3 regions of the Mesorhizobium sp. M0800 genome follow, and region 2 is predicted to be linked to each of the others. Evidence: riboswitches for the same ligand, from Rfam matches in the RefSeq annotation. Region 2 holds a riboswitch; each other region holds the start of a gene.
The links. Region 2 has a riboswitch for cobalamin ahead of metE (5-methyltetrahydropteroyltriglutamate--homocysteine S-methyltransferase). Riboswitches for the same ligand answer to the same signal wherever they lie in the genome.
Positions count from the first base shown of each region.

Region 1: another riboswitch for cobalamin. It lies ahead of NKI18_RS04785 (DUF1636 family protein); the one in region 2 lies ahead of metE (5-methyltetrahydropteroyltriglutamate--homocysteine S-methyltransferase).
Region 3: another riboswitch for cobalamin. It lies ahead of NKI18_RS05160 (CbtB domain-containing protein); the one in region 2 lies ahead of metE (5-methyltetrahydropteroyltriglutamate--homocysteine S-methyltransferase).

Region 1 is NZ_JAMYOZ010000003.1:831-6,218, forward strand. It holds partial or broken gene NKI18_RS04775 (cobaltochelatase subunit CobN) at 1-782, opposite strand, end outside; gene cobW (cobalamin biosynthesis protein CobW) at 801-1,841, opposite strand; gene NKI18_RS04785 (DUF1636 family protein) at 1,838-2,272, opposite strand; cobalamin riboswitch at 2,311-2,514, opposite strand; gene NKI18_RS04790 (winged helix-turn-helix domain-containing protein) at 2,544-3,743, opposite strand; gene NKI18_RS04795 (NADH-quinone oxidoreductase subunit A) at 4,079-4,444, shown strand; gene NKI18_RS04800 (NuoB/complex I 20 kDa subunit family protein) at 4,435-5,016, shown strand; gene NKI18_RS04805 (hypothetical protein) at 5,023-5,388, shown strand, end outside.
Region 2 is NZ_JAMYOZ010000019.1:90,477-95,864, reverse strand. It holds gene NKI18_RS21445 (dihydrodipicolinate synthase family protein) at 1-480, shown strand, start outside; partial or broken gene NKI18_RS21440 (FMN-binding negative transcriptional regulator) at 467-691, shown strand; gene metE (5-methyltetrahydropteroyltriglutamate--homocysteine S-methyltransferase) at 736-3,081, opposite strand; cobalamin riboswitch at 3,177-3,376, opposite strand; gene NKI18_RS21430 (hypothetical protein) at 3,939-4,487, shown strand; gene NKI18_RS21425 (helix-turn-helix transcriptional regulator) at 4,510-5,343, opposite strand.
Region 3 is NZ_JAMYOZ010000003.1:72,839-78,226, forward strand. It holds gene NKI18_RS05140 (MerR family transcriptional regulator) at 1-82, shown strand, start outside; gene NKI18_RS05145 (methyltransferase family protein) at 102-608, opposite strand; gene NKI18_RS05150 (heparan-alpha-glucosaminide N-acetyltransferase) at 625-1,623, opposite strand; gene NKI18_RS05155 (SRPBCC family protein) at 1,842-2,009, opposite strand; cobalamin riboswitch at 2,359-2,555, shown strand; gene NKI18_RS05160 (CbtB domain-containing protein) at 2,592-2,771, shown strand; gene NKI18_RS05165 (CbtA family protein) at 2,787-3,569, shown strand; gene cobU (bifunctional adenosylcobinamide kinase/adenosylcobinamide-phosphate guanylyltransferase) at 3,562-4,083, shown strand; gene cobO (cob(I)yrinic acid a,c-diamide adenosyltransferase) at 4,085-4,702, shown strand; gene cbiB (adenosylcobinamide-phosphate synthase CbiB) at 5,073-5,388, opposite strand, start outside.

The DNA of each region.
Region 1 (5,388 bases), on a different contig from region 2:
AAAAGCGCGTCGATGGGCGCGACATCGGCGGCGAGCAGCATCGAACGGTAGAAGAGAATTGGCACGACGTCCCCCTCCCCCTCGAGGGGAGGGTGGCCCGCAGGGCCGGGTGGGGTCGTCACGGCAGTGCGCGACGTTTTGTGTAGGCGCGCTTCGGAGAGGACCCCACCCCCGGCCTGCGGCCGGACCCTCCCCTCGAGGAGGAGGGGGACGTCGCGTTCTACGACCCCCAGTCCCGGCTCGTAAAATCCCGCCTTTGGCACGCTAACAGGTTCGGCTACCGCCGCACCCGATCCAGCGAGACTTGTCAGCCTCTGCACCAGCGCCGTCATATTTGCCGGCCCGCCCTCGCGGAAATAGCCAAGCAGGGCGTCCAACTCCTCGCGCGGCAGCGTCGAGCCTTCGATCAGTCGCAAATCCTCGTCGTGGCTCTCGCCCGGTAGGAGCGCCAGCTTGATACCGCGATTTCGCGCGATAACGGCGAGCTGGTCGCAGCCATAGCGCCACCAGTCATAGCCGCCGAGGATGCGGACCAGAATGACCTTGGCGTGGCGGGCGACGCTGTCGATCCACAGGTCGACGGACATCGGATGGCGCAGGTCGCGCAAGGCGGCGAGCCGCATCGACGGCAGGCGGTGCGCATCTGCCTTCCACGCCGCCGCCAGCCCGGCCAGGTCGCTGTCGGTGAAGGACAGCGCCACGACATCCGCAGGCGCTTGCCTGAGATCGACAGGCTCGGCGAGATCGTCGAGCGAGGCGGATGTGGTGGTGAGGATGTGCATCGCGGCTCGTACCTGGGGTCAGCCGGCGAGGATACGCTCGATGGCCGGGCGGTTCAGCCCTTTCAGGCCGATGACGACCAGGCGCGAGCGGCGGTCGTCTTCAGCGGTCCAGGCGCGGTCGTAATAGTGGTTGACGCGCGGACCGACGGCCTGCAGCAGGAGCCGCATCGGCTTGCCGCCGACTTCGACGAAACCCTTGACGCGCAACACGTTTTCTTCCTCCGCCGCCGTGGCGACGCGTTGTGCGAGCTCGTCCGGGTTGGACACAGACGCGATGTCGATGACGAACGAGTCAAAATCGTCATGTTCGTGGTCGAGCTCGTCGTCGTGGTGGGTCTTGCGGTTCTCGATGTCGTCCTCGACGGCGAGGCCGAGGCCGAGCAGCACCGACGGGTCGACCTTGCCTTGCGAAGTCGGTACGATCTTCACCGCCCGCGCAACGTGCTTGCCGATGACGGCATTGGCACGGGCCGAGCCGGCTGCGTCCATCAGGTCGCTCTTCGACAGGATGATCAGGTCGGCGCAGGCGAGCTGGTCTTCGAACACTTCCTCGACCGGATCGTCATGGTCGAGCGTCTCGTCCTGCGCGCGCTGGGCCTGCAGGGCGTCCATGTCGTTGGCTACGCGGCCATCAGCCAGCGCCGGTCCGTCGACCACGGCAATGACGCCGTCCACCGTCACGCGGCTTTTCACCGACGGCCACTGGAAGGCCTGGACCAGCGGCTTGGGCAAAGCGAGGCCGGATGTCTCGATCAGGATGTGGTCGACCCTCGGCGTCAGCGACAGGATCTGGTCCAGCGCCGGGACGAAATCATCGGCGACGGTGCAGCAGATGCAACCATTGGCCAGCTCGACGATGTTTTCCTCGGGGCAGGTGTCGATGGCGCAGCCCTTCAGGATCTCGCCGTCGATGCCGATGTCGCCGAACTCGTTGACGATGATGGCCAGGCGCTTGCCTTTGGCGTTTTCGAGCAAATGGCGGATCAACGTCGTCTTGCCGGCGCCGAGAAAGCCGGTGACCACGGTGCAGGGAACGCGCGAAAGGGAGGCAGCGGTCATGTCAGGTCCTTCAAAAGGTCAAGGGGAGGGATGCGGGCAACCAGGCCGCGCTTCAGGCAATCGGGACGGCCGCGCCATGGAATGAGCCCATCCGTCGAGGTGGCGAACAGCTTTGCCCCGGTGACGAGATCGGCGCCGCTGGTCGTGGTCAGATCACCGAAGACGTAACTCCAGCAGCCGTCGCGCAGCATGGCGGCGCTGAGCCGGCGCTTGCAATTGCCGAGGCATTCGACGGTGCGGATTTTGATGTTTTCGCTGGAAGCAGCGCGGCGCGTGTCCTCTGCGAGTAGTTCGCCGGCGCGCGGATGAGCGTCCGAACCGGTCTCGTCACGGCAGGACGAGCAAACGATGACGGTAACGCCGGCCGGGGAATCACCATGGCCGGACAATAAATCCGCTGTCTCAGCCAAAAAACTGCTGTCGCGTTCCAAATCAGGCTCCTTGCCCGGAAAACCCGCCAGGCGATCGGATTCTTATGTCCTAGACGGCAGGTCTCCTGGCTCGCGGGTCATCGCCTGGGTGCCGCCTTCCCGGGAATATCCCAGTGGTTTTCGGCCGAGGCTCGTCGCTTACAGTTGCGGGGACAGCCGCGGATTTGAAATCGAGATTTCGCACCGCATTCCCTCTTGGCCCCTGCCGTTGCGGGTAGGGGACCGTCTGGAACGGATTTAGGCTTGTGGAGGCAGTCGTGTCAACGCACGTCTATGACGCGGCGATATCCGCGAGCGGCCGGCCGAGGTCGCCGGCAGCGGTCACCTCGATGCGTTCCAGGCCGAGCCAGCCCTGCATCTGCTTCAACTCTTCGAAAAGCTCGGCTGCGGTTTGCAGCGAGGCGCCGGGCTCCGCATAGGCGGCATGGACGCGCAGCACGCCGGCCGGGCGGTCGGCCCTGAGGTCAACGCGCCCGACGATGCTGTCGCCGAGCAGGAATGGCAGCACATAATAGCCATACCGGCGCTTTTCGGCCGGCGTGTAGATCTCGATGCGGTAGTGGAAGTCGAACAACCGCTCGGTGCGCGACCGCTCGAAGACGACAGGATCGAACGGCGCGAGCAAGGCGCGCGCCTCGATCTTGCGCGGCAAACGGGCGTCCTTGTGGAGATAGGCTGTTTTGTTCCAGCCTTCGACGCTCACCGGCAACAGGTCGCCGGCCTCGACCAACTCCTCGATGCGGCCCTTGATGTCGGCGGGCGAGAGCCGGAAATAATCGCGCAGGTCGCCTGCCGTGGCGATGCCGTGGGCGCGGGCCGAGATGCGCAGCAATTCGCGGTGAGCATCCTCGGGACAGGGAACCGGTAGCGCGAGTACCGCCGGCGGCAGCACGCGTTCCGGCAGATCGTAGAACCGCTCGAAGCCGCGGCGATGCGCCGTGGTGATGCGGCCGGCCCAGAACAGCCATTCGAAGGCGTGCTTGGCATGGCTCCAGCCCCACCAGCCGCCCGAACCCTTCTGGCCTTCGAAAGCCGACGCCGCGGTCGGGCCTCGTTCGGCAACCTCGCGATAGATGTCTTCGATATAGGCGGCGTGCTCGCGGCCCCATTTGGCCAGTCCGCTGTACATTTCGTCGCCGCGTTCGGCCCGCTGCATGCGCCAGCGCATCAGCGGATAGGTCTCGACCGGCAAGAAGGAGGCTTCGTGCGCCCAATATTCGAAGACCATGCGCTTGCGCGTTACGGCGGCGTCGTCGAGCAGCGCCAGCTTGTAGGGGCCAAGCCGCGAATAGAGCGGCATATAGTGGGCGCGCACCACGGCGCTGACGGAATCGATCTGCAGCAGGCCGGTACGGGCAAGCACGCGGGCCAGATGCCGGCGGTCAGGCGTGCCGGTGGGGCGCGGGTCATTGAATCCCTGTGCCGCGAGCGCAATGCGGCGGGCCATGGCAAGCGAGATTTTTTCCTTCATGAAGGCGGCATCCGGACGATTCTAGACAGAGAAAATGACCTGCGATTCCGTGCCATGCTAACAGGGTTTTGGCGGCATCTATGTCAGGAGAGAAAACTGGAGTAAAAAGTGAAGGAAATCAAACAGGAGCGGATCGGACCAGTTTTCCCGGATATGCCGTCCAGCACCGCGATTTGAACAAGGTTTGACTTGCTTCGCCGAAAGCGCTGCGCTAACCCTCGCCGCGTTGCAGCATAGAGCCCCCTTAAAACGGTTCAGTGGTTAAACTGTCACGCTTCCGCAAGTGGGTCCGGTGCTGTAATCAGAGTGGATTGGCCGCCAACGGAAACTGCAGCATGAACGCACTTTTAGGTTCGTACCTGCCCATCGTCCTGTTCATCGGCGTGGCGCTGATCGTCGGGCTGGCGCTGCTCGCCGCACCGTTCCTGGTGGCCTACCGCAACCCCGATCCGGAAAAGCTTTCCGCCTATGAGTGCGGCTTCAACTCGTTCGACGACGCCCGCATGAAGTTCGATATCCGCTTCTACCTGGTGTCGATCCTGTTCATCATCTTCGACCTGGAGGTGGCCTTCCTGTTTCCTTGGGCGGTGTCGTTCAGTCAGATCGGCATGCTCGGTTTCTGGTCGATGATGGTGTTTTTGGCGGTGCTGACCATCGGCTTTGCCTATGAATGGAAAAAAGGAGCGCTGGAATGGGATTGAACGACAGTTCCGGTACGCTCGTCGCGCCGAAGCCCAAGGGCCTCATCGACCCCAACACCGGCAGGCCGGTCGGGTCCGACGACCCGTTCTTCCTGGAGATCAACAACGAACTCGCCGACAAGGGCTTTCTCGTCACCTCGACCGAGGCGCTCATCACCTGGGCGCGCAGTGGCTCGCTGATGTTCATGACGTTTGGCCTCGCCTGCTGCGCCGTCGAGATGATCCATACTTCGATGCCGCGCTATGACTCGGAGAGGTTCGGTGTCGCGCCGCGCGCGTCCCCGCGCCAGTCCGACATCATGATCGTCGCCGGCACGCTGACCAACAAGATGGCGCCGGCGCTGCGCAAGGTCTACGATCAGATGCCGGAGCCGCGCTACGTCATCTCGATGGGCTCCTGCGCCAATGGCGGCGGCTATTATCATTATTCCTATTCGGTGGTGCGCGGCTGCGACCGCATCGTGCCGGTCGACATCTACGTGCCCGGCTGTCCGCCGAGCGCCGAAGCGCTGCTCTACGGCATCCTTCTGCTGCAGAAGAAGATCCGCCGCACCGGCACGATCGAGCGGTAAATCGCCATGGATGAAGATCGGATCATTTATGGCAACCCTGAACCTTGGCTGGATTTGATGTTCAGAACGTCTGAACAGCGATTTGTAAAAACGGACTCCGGTTCGACGTTTTATTCTTCTGCGCTCTCAACAGACACGAAATTTGGTGCTGCTGGTGTCGGTATCGACATCCGATTGAATGATTGGGAAGCCGAGCCGACAAGCGACCCACGAATTGTCTTTTATCATGGCGACGTAAGACTGCGTTCGCTTGGCGATCGAACCAAGAATCTGATTGGTGAAATGTCGGCCAAGCTTTCCTCTGCCGCGTCGGGCCAGGGAGCAGCTACCGAAAAGCTGTTTGTGGAATGCGTTGCTCTAAATGGCGACCCT
Region 2 (5,388 bases):
CATTTCCATTTCACCCCAGCACTCGTCAGCCGCCTGGCAAAGGTGGGTGGGATTGTCGCTATCAAAAATCCGACAGACAAGGGCGAAGCGATCAAGAGCCATCTGGCCGACCAGAGGCGCACTGTGCCGGAAGGGTTCTCGATCGGCTACAGCGGCGACTGGAACGCCGCAGAGGCCATGATCGCCGGCGCCGACACATGGTACAGCGTCCTCGCCGGCATCCTGCCCGAGGTCTGCGTGAAGATCGTCACGGCGGCGCAACAGGGCGATGCGGCCGAAGCGCGACGGATCGATGCCACGCTTGCGCCGCTCTGGAGACTCTTCAAGGAGTTCTCGAGCCTTCGCGTCGTCTATGCACTCGCCGAATTGCTCGACATTTGCCGTGCCGACCCCCCGCGTCCCATCCTGCCTCTGCCCTCAGCAGCGAAGCGCCAGATCGCCGCCGCGTTGGAACGCTTGCCATCGGATGTCAACCGGTGAACAGCGAACCCGGCGGCCAGTGAAGAAACCTGTCATGTATGTACCCGCGCATTTCGATGAACCGAGCCGAGAAGTCCTTTACGAACTGATCGAGAACAGCGCACTTGGCATGCTGATAACCCATGGCCGGAGCGGTCTCGACGCCAATCACATCCCCTTCGAACTCGACACGTCACAGGGAGAAAACGGTTCCCACGGCCCACATGCGGCAGCCGAGAACTCACCACATGGTGAGCAACCAGGAAACCTTCCGGCCTACACTTTCTCCCGGAGCGCGCGTGCTGCATCGACCATGTTCATGAGGGCAGGGCGGACCTCCTCCCATTTGCGTGTTTTGAGGCCACAGTCCGGGTTTACCCACAGTTGGGAATCCGACAGTCGCTCGCGGGCAAGCATGACGAGATCCGAAATCTCCCCGACTTCCGGGACACGTGGTGAGTGAATGTCGTAGACTCCGGGCCCGATTTCGTTCGGATATTTGGAGCTCGTGAAGGCGTCCAGCAGTTCCATTTTCGAGCGCGACGTCTCAATCGAAATTACATCCGCATCCATTTCAGCGATCGCGTCGATGATCTCGTTGAACTCCGAATAGCACATGTGGGTATGGATTTGAGTCGCGTCCTTTACACCCGTTGAAGCGATCCGGAAGCATTCGACAGCCCAGTCGAGATAGTCGTTCCAATCAGACTGGCGCAGTGGCAATCCTTCGCGAAACGCGGCCTCATCGATCTGGATCATCCTTGCGCCGGACCATTCGAGATCCGTCACTTCGTCGCGGATGGCGAGCGCGATCTGGCGGCATGCTTCGGAGCGGGGTACGTCGTCGCGAACAAATGACCAGTTGAGAATGGTCACTGGGCCTGTGAGCATTCCCTTCACAGGGTTTTCCGTAAGCGACTGGGCGAACTGCCACCAGCGCAGCGTCATCGGATTGGGCCTCGATACGTCGCCGAAGATGATGGGGGGGCGCACGTAACGCGACCCATAGCTCTGCACCCAGGCATGCTGGGTGAAGGCGAAGCCGGACAGCTGCTCGCCGAAATGCTGTACCATGTCGTTTCGTTCGAACTCACCGTGCACCAGCACGTCCAGCCCGATCTCTTCCTGCCAGCGAATTGCAGCCTCGATCTCCTTCTTCAGGAAGGTCTCGTAGTCGACATAGCTCAGCTGGCCCTTCGCATGAGCGGCCCGCGCCCTGCGTACCTGCGGCGTCTGCGGGAAGGATCCGATCGTCGTCGTCGGGAACGGCGGCAGCCCGAGCGTGCCGGCCTGGACTCTGGAGCGCTCGGCAAAAGCGCTCTCTCGTCGCTTCATGCTGTCGTCAATGCTGGCGATCCGCCCCTCAACAAGCGGGTCATGGATCTTCGTGGATGTCACGCGGGTGGCGGCAGCCTCGGCAGACGCTTTCAACGCGCCTGCCACCGCATCCCTGCCTTGGGACAGGGCCCGGGCCAGCAACACCAACTCGTCGGTCTTCTGGGCCGCGAAGGCGAGCCACGACCTGATGTCCGCGTCGAGTTCCGTCTCCATGCGCAGGTCAATCGGCACATGCAGCATCGAGCAAGAAGGCGCGATCTCGACGCGGTCCAAGGGCCAGCCGGCGACGATCGGTTTGATGCGGTCGAGAATGGCGGGCAGGTTCGCACGCCAGACGTTGCGGCCATCGATCAAGCCAAGCGAGAGCACCAGATCCTTCGGTGCGAGCCGACCCACCGTTTCCAGCTGCTGGGGAGCGCGCACGAGATCAATATGCAGCCCGGCCAGGGGCAGAGAAACCGCGGTTTCGAGATTGTCTCCCAGCGGCCCGAAATAGGTAGCCAGCATGATCTTCAGCTCGGGCGCGGCTTTCGACAGCTGGCCATAGGCGAATTCGAACGCAGCTCGTTCGTTCGGGTTCAGATCGAGGACAAGCGCTGGCTCATCGATCTGCACCCAGTCGGCTCCCGACAGCTTCAGCCTCTGCAGGAGTTGCTCGTAGACGGGCAGCAGCCGCGGCAGGAGCGCGATGGGATCGAATCCCTCGGCAGGCGATTTCGCCAGCTTGAGGAAGGTGACCGGTCCAAGGATGACTGGGCGTGTGTGAATGCCGAGGGCTTTAGCCTCGAGGAAGTAATCAACCGGCTTCGTCGACGAAAGAGCGAACGTTTGATCATCGTTTAGTTCCGGCACAATGTAGTGATAGTTGGTGTCAAACCACTTGGTCATTTCCATCGCGGTTACACCAGGCCGATGAGCCGCATGCTGGTGACCAGCGTGTCCACAATCCTCCGTCTGACCTTGGTTGCCGCGCGCCATAGCGAAGTAGATGTCGAGTGGGACCTCGCCGCCATTCCAGGCGTAACGAGACGGAAGGGCGCCGACCATGGCTGCGGTGTCGAGCACATGGTCGTAAAGCGAGAAGTCGTTCGACGGGATTTTCGACACGCCGCGATCGTGCTGCTCTTCCCAACTAGCGGCACGGAGCGCCTTCGCCGTCGTGAGAAGGTCGGCGGCGGAAGATTTTCCGGACCAGTAGCTTTCAAGCGCGAATTTCAGTTCTCGCCGACGACCGAAGCGGGGCACGCCGAGCGTTGCTACAGGAATTTGCTGAGAGACAGTCATGCCAGACCCCGATGGTTGGGGCGTCGGTGACAAGGAAGGCGCTAGCAGGCCGGCACGAACGCCAGGCTGCAGCGGCCACCGAGACACCCCGCCCGTGGACGTAATTCGCCGTGGCAGGTCTCCTGGCTCGCGGGTCATAGCCTCTACCCGTCTTCCCAAGGCTATTCGCCTCAGTGACATGAGTGGGGTTGGCTCGCCGCTAACAGTTGCGGGGGCAGCGCCGGCATCGCACCGGCTTCCCTCTTAGCTCCGCTGCGGCAGCGCCGTACGGAGAACCACGACGCGGGAGACAATTACAGCGGTTCGCTTCTTTGTCAACGCCGCATAAAGAAATGTTTATGTCGTTATGTTAAATTTCCGTTGGCATGTTCCAAAGGTCGCCTCGAAAGCGAAAACTGTGGAAGCCTTGAGCGGCCGGTAAATCAAAGCAATGACGCACGGCGCCCTTGTCCAGGAGGATGGAGTTCGTCGGCTGCCGGCAGCAAACATACCGGCAAGCGCCGTGGTGCTGCTTAGCGCATCATGCGAACCACCTCGGCGTCGAACTTCGGCTCCGAGGTTCCGACCGCTTCGTTGGTGATCTGCTCGCGACCATATTCGGCTCAATGGCGAGGCTGTTTCCCATGTGGAAGCTGTTGGCCGTGATGCCCTCGGTGACTCGGTGATATGACACAACGATTTCGGGGGGAGCACACCGAGGCCAGGCGCAGCGGCGTGTTGCGAAGTGATCGAGGCCAATGTCTCGAACTGCTTGTTCGCAGCCCACCGGCTCAAGGTAACCCGGCTCAAACCACCGGGCCAGCTCAAGTCCTGTCCAAATGAGGCCTGAGCGGCAAATCGTCGTGCACGCGCACGGTTTGGCGTTCGATCTTGTGATGCGTCTTGGGCGGACAATCGCCACGGTACAGCGCGCAGAAGCGGTCCCCAATTGGGAAGCCGAGGGCGGTGAGGGCAAGCCAGCGCCACAGGCGGAAGGGGACTTGGACCTGTTTGCCCTGCTGGACCACAAGTTCGCGACACAGGGCCTCAAGGAGAAGACCAAGAGTGATTATGCGCGGGACCTCGCCAAATTCATCAAAAGCAGCGGGCGTCAAAGTTCGGCGCCGATTGACATGGAGATAGCCATCGCGGCGGACCGCCCAGGCGGACCGCAAGCCGGAATACAACCGGGTGCAGGCGGCCAAGCTCGTCCACAAGATGGCGTCGGGCACACACCGGCGATGGGAGAGCGGACCGTGGAGTGCAGGAACTTCACGCCTATCCACGCTCCCGTGGACGTGTCCTGCGGCACATCGGCAGCGATATTGAGGAGGCAGTTGAGCTTCTGGTCGAGCACTCTTACCTGCCACTACCTACGCTTAACGTCATCTCGTACTGAAAACGCACCACGCAAGGTCGAGATGTAACATGCGCCCTTCGTGGATGGTTCTAAGCTTCCTCGGGCGCGGTCAATCTGTGATAACGGTCGCTTGGAACCTCCATCACCGCGACGCGATCAAGGTTGGCGTATCGCGCTCGGTAGTAACCTTCTTCCTCCACTTCGGCGAAACTACACTGGGGAACGTCAAAGGTCGCAGCTTCCAATCCGAAGAAAGTCGTAGCGGTTTCTTCATCCAAGAAGTTCCACTCATCTTCTCCGTCGTCATATGTGACGCGAACATAGGAGGCCATGCGCACGGCTTCCTGATCACCCATCTCTGCGATGATGGCATCGCATTCTTTCTTCAGCTTTCCTGAAACCTCACCCTTATCCCAGTCATCCAAAGCCCGATAGATTTCTGGATGATAATACTCTGGCATCTCCTCTACATCGTCACCGATAAGCTCAATGGTGCGGACATATTGCGGATTTATCAAGAGTATTTTGTTGTCAAGGCTCCAACAATACAGCCATGGCCTGCTTGTGTTATTTCTACGAAGATTATGAAGTTCCTTCAACTGACGTAAAATCGATTCACGCGCCTTTTCATCGATAGGATATTGGCGGCTGCCAACAGTCGTCTTGATTCTGAGCGTGCCGTATCGCGTTTCGGCATCGGCAATTGCAAACGGGCTCGTGCGCCACTCCTCGACATCAATCTTCCAGCCCAGCAGCTCCTCGACCGTGCATTTCAACGTGAGACAAAGGTCCTTGATCTGCTCGACGTTCAACTGCGTTTTGCCTGTTTCCCAACGGGCCACAGTCTGTTGCGTCGTTGCCATCTGCTCTGCCAAATCTTTTTGAGTCATGCCCAGTCGAACCCTAAGCTCTTTCATGTTCATAACTCACCTCGCGTGTTCAACACACGCATCGTGGATGAATTAATC
Region 3 (5,388 bases), on a different contig from region 2:
CCTCGAAGAGACCTTGGCCGAGCTCGATCAGGCCGAGGAATCCTGCGTCGAGCGGCTGGTGGAGCTCGGCGTCACCACATGAGCGTGGCGTCAGCGCCGGCTCAAATCCAGCGCCGCACCCTTTTGGCGTAGTCCCGGTATTTCTTGCCGAATTTGGCCGTCAGCACCTTCTCCTCGCTCTCGATCGTCAGCTTCTGCGTCAGGAACGCCGCGATGACCGCCAGCGGCAGGAACCAGGCGATCCCAGTGACAAAGGCGAGGCTGACCAGCAGCAGCGTGTTGGCGAGGTAGATCGGGTTGCGGCTGACGGCGAAGGCTCCGGTAGTCACCAGATGGTCAGGCACGCCGTTCGGGTTGAGCGTCGTCTTGGCGCGGATCATGGTGCGGATTGCCGTGAACCAGAGCGCGGCAACCGCCACCAACCCCACAAGGCCGGCGGCGAACAGGATGTCGCCGAGAAGATCGCCGATCCACGGCAGCGGATAGAACAGCCCTAGCGCGACGCTGACGATGATGGCAGCGATATAGATCAGCGGCGGCCATGGGATGTGCCCCAGCTTCGGCTGCCCAGGATTTTGCTGCACGGGTTTCGGGTGACTGTCGCTCATTATTGTCCTCCCTCGATTAGCGCGTTCCCGGTTCCGCCGCCTCGGTTTGGGCGGTGCAGGTGCCGGCGAGCTCGCCAATATGCGCCTTCCACTCCGGGGACTGGTCGTTGCTGTAGAGCCGGTCAAGCGAGGCTTCGCCCTGGAGAGTGTCCAGCATGCAGGCACAATAGCTGGAGCAGAACTCGGTGTCGCGTGCCTGCTCGCAGGATATCTGGCAGGATTTCAGAAAACTCACCTCCCTGGTTTCGGCCTGCGCCGGCATGAATTGCGAAAACAGCCAGACCGAGCCGATCAGCACCGGCTGATGGATCAAATAGAAGGCTAGGCTGTGCCGGCCGATGAAGACCAGCGGATTTGCCCAGCGGCCGGGCGCCAATGCCGACAGCCGCGTCAGCGCGCCGGAGGTGGCGGCGAGCTTGGTAACCGCGATGCCGGCAAGTACGGCGCCGAACCAGGGCAGCAGTGGAACGTAGTCGTTGGAGCGCGGGTTGGTCGCCGACAGGCCGACCCACCACAAAGCCGGATGATCGAAAAGCTCAGATCGCAGGTAGAAAGGCGCGGCAATAGCGAGGGCCGCCACGGCAAGCGTCAGCAGCGCCGGCAGGCGCAGGAACGCCAGGCCGAGCAGGCTGGCGAGCGCGATCTCGTGCAATATGCCGAAGAAGATGAAGCCGTCGGGCGTGGCGATGCGGGTGACCAGCGATATTGCGAGCGCTGCCCCGGCAACCATGGCGAAGCGCTTCCAGAAGCCGGTCCAGCGGATTTTCTTGCCATGGGCGAGATAGAGGCTGATGCCGACCAGGAACAGGAAGCTCGAGGCGATGCAGCGCGCGTAGATTTTCCACCAGCCGAAGGCGGTGAGGCCGGGATCGGTGTAGCCGAAGAATTCGAGGTCCCAGGTGAAATGATAGCTCGCCATGGCAAGCAAAGCGATGCCGCGTGCAATGTCGATAGCGGCGATGCGCTTCGACTTCGGTTGATCCTGAACGGCTGCGCTCGGCGTGTCGATGCTCATGATCTCGCTGTCTTGGTTCAGCCCCGGCAAGACGACTATCACGGTTGCCACCGTCAAAAGAAGCAGGGCCTTGCGTCGCGTTGGTACCGGTCGGCATCAGAGCTGCTTTAGGCCAAAGCCGGAAAGCCTTTGGCCGGCGTGCTGGCGTTTTTCGGACTGGGCGCGGTTTTCGCGACACTCGGCCTGCTGGCGGCAGTCTGCGGCTTCGTCACCTGGCGTTATCTGCCCAAATCGCTTTGATGTTCGAGCGCCGCATGGCGCTCGCCCACCCAGTTGTGGAAGCGGTGCAAGTCGTATTCCTCGGGCATCAGTACGCCGGCCTTGTGGCGCATCGAGCGCAGGCCCATCTGGTTGACCTCGCAGATATCAGCATCCTCCTCCAGCACCTGGGTACCGAAGGCGACGATGTTGTCGATATCCGCGGCCGGATCGGCAAGCGCTTCGCCTCGCGGCAGACGAGCAACCAGTTGCGATACCAGATGGCCTCGAGATCGCGCTGATAGGCCGCGATGTCCCAATAGGCCGGCGACGGCAGCGTCGGCTCGGCCCGCATCAGGCCGTTGTAGGGACCGCGCTCATTCGGGCTGGGTTGCATGCCGGCTTCCTCCCCATCCGCCAGCCGACACCCGGCTGCGAAAATTGTCAATCGCGGCGCCGGCCGACCGGCTTGGCGAGGCGGCGCATTCGCCACACGATCCGGCGGAATTTGGTTTGCCGGGCGGGGCGATTCTGCCTATAGTCGCTGATGTCGTCGGTTCCGTTTGGAACCAAGAGGGAATGCGGTGAGGGCAAGTTGTTTGCCCAATGCCGTGGCTGCCCCCGCAACTGTGTGCGGTAGTCCTCTCCATATGCCACTGAAGGTTCGCCTTCGGGAAGGTGGGGAAGGGCGCTGATCCGCGAGCCAGGAGACCTGCCGGCGACAGGAAACTGACTTCTATGCCCTCGGGTGGAGGGCGAAAGGACAAGACATGAATACCGCTTCCGTTTCGCTCGGCGCTTCCGCCTCCTCGCAGTCGCGTCTCATGCAGCTGGCGCTTGCTGCATTCCTCGGCATTTTCGTCATGGGCTTTGTCGGCTTCTCGCATATCGATGCGGTCCACAATGCCGCGCACGACTATCGCCATTCGATGGGCTTTCCCTGCCACTGACAAGGGGCTGACATCATGACACTGTTTCGCAACGTCGTGTTCATCGCGGCGATCGCAGGGCTTGTGGCCGGCGTGGCTCTCGCCTGCATGCAAGCCTATGCCACGGTGCCGCTCATCCTGAAGGCGGAAGTCTACGAACAGGCCGGCGGCGGCCATGACCATGCCGCGGCACCTGCGGCACCGGCCGAAAACGCCGCGGGCACGACGGTTATGAGCAGCGCCGCGCCGGCACCGGCTGAAGCAATGGCTCCGGCGGAAGACGAAGGCTGGGCGCCGGCCGACGGTTTCGAGCGCTTCGGCTTCAGCGTCGTTGCCAATATTGTCACCGGCATCGGCTTTGCGCTGGTCCTGGTTGCGGTTTCGGAATTCGCCGGCGGCATCGGCAATTGGCGCCAGGGCCTGTTCTGGGGGCTGGCCGGCTTTGCCGCGTTCACGCTGGCGCCGGGCCTCGGCCTGCCGCCGGAACTGCCGGCGATGCCGTCGGCCGACCTTGTCCAACGCCAGATCTGGTGGTGGGCAACAGTGGTGGCGACAGCGGCCGGTCTCGGCCTTATAGTCTTCCGCAGATCGCTGCCGCTGGTGGCTCTTGCCGTGGCGTTGATCGTTGCGCCGCATATCGTCGGCGCGCCGCAGCCCGATAGCTTCGAGACGGCGATCCCGGAAGGCCTGCACCACCAGTTCGTGGTGGCGGTGACGCTGACCAATCTGGTGTTCTGGCTGGTGCTCGGCGCGGTCGTCGGCGTGGTGCGCGGACGCTTCACGGGCACGGCGACCAGCCTGCGCGACAGCTTTGCCTGACCGCGCTGCCGGGGCACTGACCCTGGTCATCGGCGGTGCGCGCGCCGCCAAGAGCGCGCATGCCGAGAGCCTGGTGACGGTCGGCCCGCCGCCTTGGAGCTATATCGCCACGGCGCAAGCCTATGACGACGAGATGCGCCAGCGCATCGCGCTGCACCGCTCGCGCCGCGGCGCCGGCTGGACGACCATCGATGCGCCGCTCGACCTTGCCGGCGCGATCGGAGCGCTGCCTGACGGCCAGCCGGTGCTGATCGATTGCCTGACGCTGTGGCTGACCAACCATATGCTGGCCGACCATGATGTCGAGGCCGAATGCCGGAGGCTGGCCGATGTGCTGTCGCGGCCGCGTGGGCCGTGGTTCGTGGTGTCCAACGAGGTCGGCCAGGGCATCGTGCCGGACAATGCGCTGGCAAGACGGTTTCGCGACGCCGCCGGCCGGCTGAACCAGGACGTCGCGGCTGTTGCCGGCACCGTGCTTTTGATGGTGGCGGGGCTGCCGCTCAAGGTGAAATGACATGGCTGATACTATCGATCCCAAGGACGAGGAACGCCACCGCGCCAAGATGGCCAAGCGCAAGGCGGTGCAGGACGCCGAGGTCGCGGCCAAGACGGTCGAGAAGGGGCTGCTGATCGTCAACACCGGACCGGGCAAGGGCAAGACCACGGCCGCCTTTGGGCTGGCGCTCAGGATGCTCGGCTATGGCAAGCGCGTCGGCGTCGTTCAGTTCATCAAGGGCAAATGGCACACCGGCGAGAAAGACGCCTTTGCCGCCTTCGGCGACCGTGTCGTCTGGCACGCCATGGGCGAGGGCTTTACCTGGGAGACACAGGACCTGAAGCGCGACATCGCGGCGGCCGAGGCTGCCTGGGCGAAAGCGCTGGAGCTGATGGCCGAGCCGTCGATCAGCCTCGTGGTGCTCGACGAGCTGAACATCGCGCTGCGCTACGACTACCTCGATCTCGAAAAGGTGGTCGCGGCGCTGAAGGCGCGTCGCGAAGGCCTGCATGTCGTCGTCACCGGCCGCAACGCCAAACCGGTATTGGTCGAGGCGGCCGATCTGGTCACCGAGATGGGCGTGACCAAGCACCACTTCTCCGCCGGCGTGAAGGCGCAGCAGGGGATCGAGTTCTGAGGGGTGTTGCTGGCGCCTCTTCTTCCTTCTCCCCTTGTTGTGGGAGAAGGTGGATTGGCGCGCAGCGCCAAGACGGTTGAGGGGTGCTGGCCGGAGCGCTGTTGGTGCCAAGCTGGAACACCCCTCATCCGGCCGCTTCGCGGCCACCTTCTCCCACAAGGGGAGAAGGGAAAGCCGCACGAAGCGGCTCGCCCCTGGAATGGTAAGGGTGAGGGGCGGCGCCGACCTGACGCGATTATTTGAGGCGTAGCCTTATTTTGTTCTTGCTTTGTGCCGGCAGCTATGCTACTAATTTGGCTATAGTGCTAATTGGGCTCCAACGACCCGTCGCTTGGCGGGTTCTTTGTTTCCGCTCGATCTCGAGCGCAGATCACGCCAAGATAACAACCACCGCGACCACGCCGAACAGCGCGATCAGCAGTAAGTCGGCGACGCGGTAGAGTTTCAGCGCCCGTCGGATGTCGGTGCTCTCGACATCATCGTGCCGGCCGCCTTCGCCCATCAACGCGTCTTCGACCATGACGCCGTCATAGGAACGGGGGCCGGCGAGCGCCAGGCCGAGCGCGCCGGCCATCGCTGCTTCCGGCCAGCCGGCATTGGGCGAGCGGTGTTTTTTCGCATCGCGCCGCACGGCGTGCCAGGCGTCCTTGGCGTCGGCGCCCTTGACCAGAAAAGCGGCGAGTACG